DNA from 2 places in the Streptomyces sp. NPDC059788 genome. Region 2 is predicted to be linked to the other one. Evidence: riboswitches for the same ligand, from Rfam matches in the RefSeq annotation. Region 2 holds a riboswitch; the other holds the start of a gene.
The links. A riboswitch is a leader RNA that binds a small molecule or an ion and turns the genes downstream of it on or off. The one in region 2 is predicted to bind cyclic di-AMP.
Positions count from the first base shown of each region.

Region 1: linked by a shared signal. The riboswitch ahead of ACFV57_RS22275 (M23 family metallopeptidase) and the one ahead of ACFV57_RS41835 (transglycosylase family protein) in region 2 are both predicted to bind cyclic di-AMP.

Region 1 is NZ_JBHWHY010000025.1:10,863-15,268, forward strand. It holds gene ACFV57_RS22265 (HPr family phosphocarrier protein) at 1-213, shown strand, start outside; gene ACFV57_RS22270 (GntR family transcriptional regulator) at 505-1,197, opposite strand; gene ACFV57_RS22275 (M23 family metallopeptidase) at 1,421-2,218, opposite strand; cyclic di-AMP (ydaO/yuaA leader) riboswitch at 2,232-2,386, opposite strand; gene ACFV57_RS22280 (M16 family metallopeptidase) at 2,635-4,002, opposite strand; gene ACFV57_RS22285 (M16 family metallopeptidase) at 4,023-4,406, opposite strand, start outside.
Region 2 is NZ_JBHWHY010000092.1:6,302-10,707, reverse strand. It holds gene ACFV57_RS41845 (cytochrome P450) at 1-394, shown strand, start outside; gene ACFV57_RS41840 (transglycosylase family protein) at 597-1,595, shown strand; cyclic di-AMP (ydaO/yuaA leader) riboswitch at 1,857-2,027, shown strand; gene ACFV57_RS41835 (transglycosylase family protein) at 2,029-2,736, shown strand; gene eno (phosphopyruvate hydratase) at 3,158-4,406, shown strand, end outside.

The DNA of each region.
Region 1 (4,406 bases), on a different contig from region 2:
CGTGCGGCCACCGCCGCCGGGGTGCCCGTGACGATCGCCAAGGCCGACGGCAACCCGGTCAACGCGGCCTCCATGCTGGCCGTGCTGGGCCTGGGCGCCCAGGGCGGCGAGGAGATCGTGCTGGCCTCCGACGCCGAGGGCGCCGACGCCGCGCTCGACCGCCTCGCGAAGCTGGTCGCCGAGGGCCTTGAGGAGCTCCCGGAGACCGTCTGAACCGCCGCGCGGGTCAGTGTGCTCGCGGCTCCGCCGCGGTGACCGGGATTCCGGCGCCGGGCGGGGCCGCATTTTTGTGCCCGCCGGCAGAATGGGCGGACCTGCCGGAAAGCAGGAACTTCGCCGGCGCGGCCGGACAATTCAGCGCGGCCGGACAATTCACAGCGCTCCGCCGCCGCATTCCCGCGCCGCTCCCCGCATTCTCGGCACGCGCGACGCTTCCCGCCGCTCCCCCGCCGCTTTCCATCGCATTTCACTGAATCCGCCCACCGCTTGTATACGGCGCCCCCGTTAATTCTGGTCGTGCGCCGTGTTTACGGTCTGTTTCGAATCCCTCACCGCCGGGCCGGGGACCACCGGGCGCAGCCGGTACGCCGGGCGCGAGCGCTCGATGTGCGCCGCCATCAGGGCGCGGGCCCGCTCGGCGTCCCCGCGGCTCACCGCGTCCAGCACCGCCCCGTGCTCCTCCCACGACCGCTCGTCGCGGGCCGGCAGTTCGACCGCGTACATCCAGTCGATCTTGCGCCGCAGCTGGGTGAGCAGGGCCGCCAGGCTGGCGCTGCCGGACGCCTGGGCGAGCGTCTCGTGGAACCACCCGTCGAGTTGGCGCAGTTCGGACCGCTGGCCGTGCCGGGCCCGCTCCCGGCCCAGCCGTACGACGCCGCGCAGCACCTTCAGGTGCCCCGCGGTGCGCCGGGTGGCGGCGCGCGCGGCGCCCAGCGGCTCCAGCAGCCCCCGGATGTCCAAAAGGTCGGCCGCCTCGCGCTCGGTGGGCTCGGCCACGCAGGCACCCGCGTGGTGCCGGATGGTGACGAAGCCCTCGGACTGCAGCGTGCGCAGCGCCTCGCGCACGGGGACCCGGGAGACCCCGTAACGGCGGGCCAGCAGCTCCTCGATCAGCCGGCTGCCCGGCGCGAGCGCGCCGGATACGATGTCGTCGCGGATCGCCGTGCACACCACGTGCGCGGAAATGTGGCCTCGCATCGTCCGTGCCTCCGCCGTAATCCCCTGGAAACATCCGGAAATGCCACCGGGCGGCGGCATTCGACGTGACTCTATTCGACGGGCACGGAATTTCCGACGGCCGTGGCGTATTCGTGGATATTTTTGGCCAGGCGTGCGCGGGGCGGCGACGCGGAGCGGCCCCCGGATGCGCAGACGCCCCGGCCGTAAGGGCCGGGGCGTCGTACGGGGGACGGGGTGTGCGTCAGACGTTCACGCCGTGCGAGCGCAGGTACGCGACCGGGTCGATGTCCGAGCCGTACTCGGCGGAGGTACGGGCCTCGAAGTGCAGGTGCGGGCCGGTGGTGTTGCCGGTGCTGCCCGACAGGGCGATCTGCTGGCCCGGGGTGACGGTCTGGCCGACCGAGACGCTGATGGACGACAGGTGGCCGTACTGGGTGTAGGTGCCGTCGTTCATCTTGATCACGACGTTGTTCCCGTACGCGCCGCCCCAGCCGGTCTCGACGACGGTGCCGGAGCCCACGGCGTGGACGGTGGTCCCGGAGGCGGCGTGGAAGTCGACGCCGGTGTGGCTGCCGGAGGACCACAGGCCGCTGGAGGCCTTGTAGCTGGTGGAGACGTAGGAGCCGTCGACGGGCGCGACGTAGGTCAGCAGGCGCTTGCGCTCGGCCTCGCGCGCGGCGCGCTCCTTGGCCTCCCGCTCCTTCTTCGCCTCCGCCTCGGCCTGGCGCCTGGACTCCTCGGCCTGCTGACGCGCCTCGGCCTCGGCCTTGGCCTGCGCGGCGGCGGCCTCGGCGGCCTCCTGCTGCGCGTCGGCCTGCGCCTCGATCTGCTCGGCGAGCTCGTCGCCGAGGACGACGGCGTGGTGGAGGCCGGTGTCGTGGTTGCCCGCGTCGTCCGCGTTGCCGGCCGCCAGGGCCGGGGAGGCGACGGAGGCGATGACGCCGGACGCGGCGAGCGTGGCTATGCCGGCGAGGTTACGGGTCGTCCGCGCGCTGCGGCTCGGACCACGGTGCTTCCCGGTGGCACGGGTGAACGCCATGGGCTGGCTGTGTCCTTTCCTTCCCTCTCGCCTACCGGGTTAGCTGACGGGTTCGGAGCAGGAAGGTCTCCTACGGGCACCTCCGGGAAGGCGCCCGATTCACCCCAAGGGACATGGGTCCCCGGCTCCCCTGGCTCGCGCCGTACGGGGACTCGGCGATGACTGCCCGTGCCGCGGTTGCGGCGGTGATCCTGCGGACAGCCGGATCGACGCTAAACGGGGCCACTTTCGAACGGCAAACAGAACCGGGGTTTTATGACGTACGCCACAGGGGCACCGCGCAACCACCCCCAACAATTGGGACATAAAGAAGATCCAGTGGCGCGCACGCACCACTGGATCCCTTTTGTGACGGCTCGTCACCTCAGCGGGTCACGGTCCGCCGACCCCCGGCGGCCCGCGCCGCCGACGCTCCGTCAGCCCTTGACGACCGTCACCTCGCCGATGCCGAGCGCCTTGACGGGCTCCTCGATCTCGGCGGCGTCGCCCACCAGGACCGTCACCAGCCGGTCGACCGGGAAGGCGTTGACGGCGGCGGCGGTCGCCTCGACCGTGCCGGTCTGCGCCAGCCGCTCGTACAGCCGGGCCTGGTAGTCGTCCGGGAGCTGCTGCTCGACCTGGTCGGCGAGGGTGCCCGCGACGGCCGCGGCGGTCTCGTACTTCAGGGGCGCGACCCCGACCAGGTTCTGCACGGCCACGTCGCGCTCGGCGTCCGTCAGGCCCTCCGCCACGAGGGTGCGCAGCACCTTCCACAGGTCGTCCAGCGCCGGGCCGGTCGAGGCGGTGTCCACCGAGCCGCTGATGGCGAGCATCGCGGCGCCGTCGCCGTCGGCCGAGGAGCGCAGCACCTGACCGAAGGACCGCACCCCGTAGGTGTAGCCCTTCTCCTCGCGCAGCACCCGGTCCAGGCGGGAGGTGAGGGTGCCGCCCAGGCAGTACGTGCCGAGCACCTGGGCGGGCCAGACGCGGTCGTGCCGGTCGGCGCCGATGCGGCCGATCAGCAGCTGGGTCTGTACGGCGCCGGGGCGGTCGACGATCACGACGCGGCCGGTGTCGTCGGCGGTGATCGGGGAGGCCTTCACCGGCTCGGCGGGCGAACCCGTCCAGGCGCCGAGGGTCTCCGCGAGGGCCGCGTCCAGGTCGACGCCGGTGAAGTCGCCGACGACGACGGCGGTGGCCGTGGCGGGGCGCACATGGGCCTCGTAGAAGGCACGGACGGCCGCCGCGTCGATACCGGCGACGGTCTCCTCGCTGCCCTGGCGCGGCCGCGACATCCGGGAGTCGGCCGGGAACAGCTCCTTGGACAGGGCCATCGCGGCGCGCCGGGCCGGGTTGGCCAGCTCGTGCGGGATCTCGTCGAGGCGGTTGCGCACCAGGCGCTCGACCTCGCCGTCCGGGAAGGCCGGGGCGCGCAGGGCGTCGGCGAGCAGGCCGAGCGCCTTGGCCAGCCGGGAGGCCGGGACCTCCAGGGAGACGCGGACGCCGGGGTGGTCGGCGTGCGCGTCCAGGGTGGCGCCGCAGCGCTCCAGCTCGGCGGCGAACTGCTCGGCGTCGTGCTTGTCGGTGCCCTCGGACAGGGCGCGCGCCATGATCGTGGCGACGCCGTCCAGACCGGCCGGCTCGGCCTCCAGCGGCGCGACGATGTCGATCTCGACGGCGACGACCTGCTGGCCGGGACGGTGGCTGCGCAGGACCGTGAGGCCGTTCGGGAGCTGCCCGCGCTCGGGGGCCGGGAAGGCCCACGGCTTGGGCTCGCCGCCGGACGGCTGCGGGTGGAAGGTCATCGGGTTGCTGACGGCGTCGCTCACTGGGCCGCCTCCTCGTCGTTGTCCTCGGCGGCGGTCGGCTCGGTCGGCTCGTACACGAGGACCGCGCGGTTGTCGGGGCGCAGCCGGGCCTTGGCGACCTCCTGCACCTCCTGCGGGGTGATGTCCAGGACGCGCTGCACGGCCGTCAGGGCGAGCTGCGGGTCACCGAACAGGACCGCGAAGCGGCACAGTTCGTCGGCGCGGCCGGCGGCCGTGGCGAGCCGGTCCAGCCACTCGCGCTCCAGCTGTGCCTGCGCGCGCTCCATCTCCTCGGCGCTGGGTCCCTCCTCGGCGAAGCGGGCCAGCTCCTCGTCCACGGCGCTCTCGATCTCCGGCACCTCGACGCCGCCGGAGGTCTTGACGTCCAGCCAGCCGAGCGA
Region 2 (4,406 bases):
GGAGGAGCTGCTGCGCTACGACGGCCCGGTCGAGCTGGCCACCTGGCGCTTCGCCACCCGGGATCTGACCCTCGGCGGGCAGCGGATCGCCGAGGGCGACCCGGTCCTGGTCGTGCTGGCCGCCGCCGACCGCGACCCGCAGCGCTTCTCCGGCCCCGACGTACTGGACCTGTCCCGCCGCGACAACCAGCACCTCGGATACGGCCACGGCATCCACTACTGCCTGGGCGCGCCGCTGGCCCGTCTCGAAGGACAGACCGCGATAGCGACCCTGCTGACCCGCCTCCCGGACCTCCGGCTCGGCGCGGAACCGGACGAGCTGCGCTGGCGCGGCGGGCTGATCATGCGCGGGCTGCGGGCCCTGCCGGTGGAGTTCACGCCCGTACGCGGGTGACCTCAAGGCCGTCCGTACCTCACGTCACATCAGGCCGTGACCTGAGCGTGATCTCCGCTACACCGGCTTGTGACGGGCGGGCGGCACCGCTACCTTCATCCGTTTGAAAGGCCGGGGCGGGCGGCGTGGTGGCGAACAGGCCACGCGACCGACGGTTTCGGCCTCTCGACGACAACTCAACCGCCGCTCGAAAGGCAACGCCATGCGATCCGGGAACGGCCGTCACCGACGCCCCCGACAGGCTCCGGCCATCTTCGTCACGGCGGGAGTCGCCGGCGGCGCCCTCGCCATGCCCCTGCTCGCCGCGAGCAGCGCCGACGCCGCCGACACCGCCACCTGGGACCGTGTCGCGCAGTGCGAGAGCAGCGGCGTGTGGAGCGCCAACGCCGGCAACGGGTTCTACGGCGGGCTGCAGCTGACCCAGGAGATGTGGGACCGCCACGGCGGCCCGTCGTACGCCTCGCGCCCCGACCTGGCCAGCCGCTCGCAGCAGATAGCCGTCGCCGAATCGATCCTGGCCGCGCGCGGCCCCGACGCGTGGCCGAGCTGCGCGGTGAACGCGGGACTCAAGCAGGGCGGCAGCGGGCCGGACGTCGACCCGGGCGGCACGCCGACGCCGACCCCGGCGCCCGGCCGCTCCACGCCGTCCCCGTCCCCCTCGTCCCCGTCCTCCCCTTCTTCTCCGTCGCCCTCCTCCGGGCCGTCGGACCCGTCCGGGACGCCGGAGCCCGGCGGCACGGCCACCCCGAAGCCGAAGCCGTCGCCCACCGACCCGGCGGGCAAGCCGGACCCGTCCCGTACGCCGGACCCGTCCGGTACGGGCGGCACGCAGGAACCGTCGCGGCCCGCCGACCCGGCCACGCCGGGCGACGGCGCCTCCACGACCCCCACCGCGCCCCCGTCCCAGGGCAAGCACCGCGGTGAGCCCGGCGACGCGGGGCGGCCCGGCACGGGCGCCGGTGAGGCGGGCGACGCGGGCCGGTCCGGCGGGGGGCACCCCTCGCGGGGCGGGGACGCGCACCGTACGGACCCGGGCGCGCCGGGCGACTACACCGTGCGGCCCGGTGACAACCTGTCAGCGATCGCCGAGGACCGCGGGGTCTCCGGGGGCTGGCCGGCGCTCTACGAGGCCAACAAAGGCGTCATCGGGGGCGATCCGGACCTTATCCACCCTGGTCAGCGGCTCGACCTCGACCACTGATCGAGGTATTTCGTGGGGATTTGCCCGCTTTGGTGAAAGTGAGACATGGATCTCGTTCGTGGGCGTCCCGTCCGTCCCGTCCGTTGTTTCCAAACCTGCGACGACCTGCGGAAATGTGATGATCCTGTGATGTCTGGGGGCCAACTGGCCTCAGATGTAGGGGTTTGAACCAGCGGGGTGTTCGTGTTTACCGTCTTCATCGCTCGCCAAAGCGGGCCCTTCGACCACACGCCGAATCCTGCCGGTGGCCGAAGGACACACGACGCGAGAGCGCCGAAGGCAGGAGCGGGGGACCCAAGGTAAGCGCCGGCCCCGCCCGCGAAAGCGGGTCCAACCGGCTTGGGGTGAAGCCATGTGTGAAGCACACACGGCCGGGCAACTCACATGGCCCGAACCCGACAGCTCACCTCGCAGGCGTCGGTGAGGAACAACCATGCTGAACTCCAAGGGCAAGCACCGTCGTCCCTCCAAGGCCGTCCGCGTCGCCACGCTGGCGGGCGTCGCCGGTGCCGCTGTGGCCGTCCCGCTGATGGGCGCCACCTCTGCCTCCGCCGCGGGCAACAACTGGGACGCCGTCGCCCAGTGCGAGTCCGGTGGCAACTGGTCGATCAACACCGGTAACGGCTACTACGGTGGCCTGCAGTTCACGAACTCCAGCTGGGCCGCCGCCGGCGGTACCCAGTACGCCCCGCGCGCCGACATGGCCAGCAAGAGCCAGCAGATCGCCGCGGCCGAGCGCCTGCTCGCCATCCAGGGCCCGGGTGCCTGGACCTGCGCCGGCGGCCACCTCGGCCAGGGCAACGCGAACGCCAAGGCCGACGGCGGCTCCTCGCAGGGCGGCAGCTCGCACAAGTCGCACAAGTCCTACAAGTCGGAGCGCTCCTACTCCGCCCCGCAGGGCACCTCGCGCTCCGAGGCCCGCAAGCAGGGCGAGGACCTGGCCCGCAAGACCCCGGCCCCCCAGAAGAAGTCGACCCCGAAGTCGAACCCGGAGGGCAACTACACCGTCAAGTCCGGTGACACCCTCGCCAAGATCGCCGCTTCCCACGGCAAGAACTGGAAGTCGGTCTACGCGAACAACAAGTCCGTCATCGGCGGCAACCCCAACCTGATCTTCCCGGGTCAGAAGCTGGCCGTCTGAGCCCGCTGAAACCCTGACGGACCCCGGGTGACCGCGGCGATCCGTACGTACGGCGGTACGTACGGGCAGCCCGGCTCCCCGGGGCCCGCTCGTCCCGGGAATCCGCTCTTCCCGTGAGACCGCCCCGCCACGGCGCCTGTCCCCCGCACGCGCCGCGGCGGGGCTTCTCCCTTTCCCCCGTGTTCCCCCCGTGTTTCCCCCGCGGACCGCCCGGCCACCGGGCCCCGGCTCCGCCCGCCGCCCCCACTCGCCCACTCGCCCACTCGCCCACTTCCCCGTACAGCGAACAAGCGCCCGCACCTCATGTGAACAGGGCCTTTGCGGGTGTATTCGTCCCATGGGCCGGGCTGGCGGCAAGCGGAACCCCCGGAGGCCGTTAGGCTCGTGCTGCAGAACTCCAGACACCCATGAAGGAGACAACGTGCCGTCCATCGACGTCGTCGTAGCTCGCGAGATTCTCGACTCGCGAGGCAATCCCACGGTCGAGGTCGAGGTCGGCCTCGACGACGGCAGCACCGGCCGTGCCGCCGTCCCGTCCGGCGCCTCGACCGGCGCCTTCGAGGCCGTCGAGCTGCGCGACGGTGACCCGGCCCGCTACCAGGGCAAGGGCGTGGAGAAGGCCGTCCTCGCGGTCATCGAGCAGATCGGCCCGGAGCTCGTCGGCTACGACGCCACCGAGCAGCGCCTGATCGACCAGGCCATGTTCGACCTGGACGCCACCGACAACAAGGGCTCGCTCGGCGCCAACGCCATCCTCGGCGTCTCCCTGGCCGTCGCGCACGCCGCCTCCGAGGCCAGCGACCTGCCGCTGTTCCGCTACCTCGGCGGCCCGAACGCCCACGTGCTGCCGGTCCCGATGATGAACATCCTGAACGGCGGCTCGCACGCCGACTCCAACGTGGACATCCAGGAATTCATGATCGCCCCGATCGGCGCGGAGTCCTTCTCCGAGGCGCTGCGCTGGGGCGCCGAGGTCTACCACACCCTCAAGAAGGTCCTCAAGAGCAAGGGCCTGGCCACCGGCCTGGGCGACGAGGGCGGCTTCGCCCCCAACCTCGGCTCCAACCGCGAGGCCCTGGACCTGATCCTCGAAGCGATCAAGGAAGCCGGTTACACCCCCGGCCAGGACATCGCGCTCGCGCTGGACGTCGCCGCCTCCGAGTTCTACAAGGACGGCGGCTACGAGTTCGAGGGCCAGCAGCGCACCGCCGAGCAGATGACCTCGTACTACGAGGAGCTCGTCGACGCCTACCCGCTGGTCTCCATCGAGGACCCGCTGTTCGAGGACGACTGGGCCGGCTGGAACGTCATCACCGAGCGCCTGGGCGGCAAGGTGCAGCTCGTCGGCGACGACCTGTTCGTCACCAACCCCGAGCGCCTGGCCCGCGGCATCGAGGAGAACTCGGCCAACGCCCTGCTCGTCAAGGTCAACCAGATCGGCTCGCTGACCGAGACCCTGGACGCCGTCGAGCTGGCCCAGCGCAACGGCTTCAAGTGCATGATGTCGCACCGCTCCGGCGAGACCGAGGACGTCACCATCGCCGACCTGGCCGTCGCCACCAACTGCGGCCAGATCAAGACCGGCGCCCCGGCCCGCTCCGAGCGCGTCGCCAAGTACAACCAGCTCCTGCGCATCGAGGAGATCCTCGACGACGCGGCCGTGTACGCGG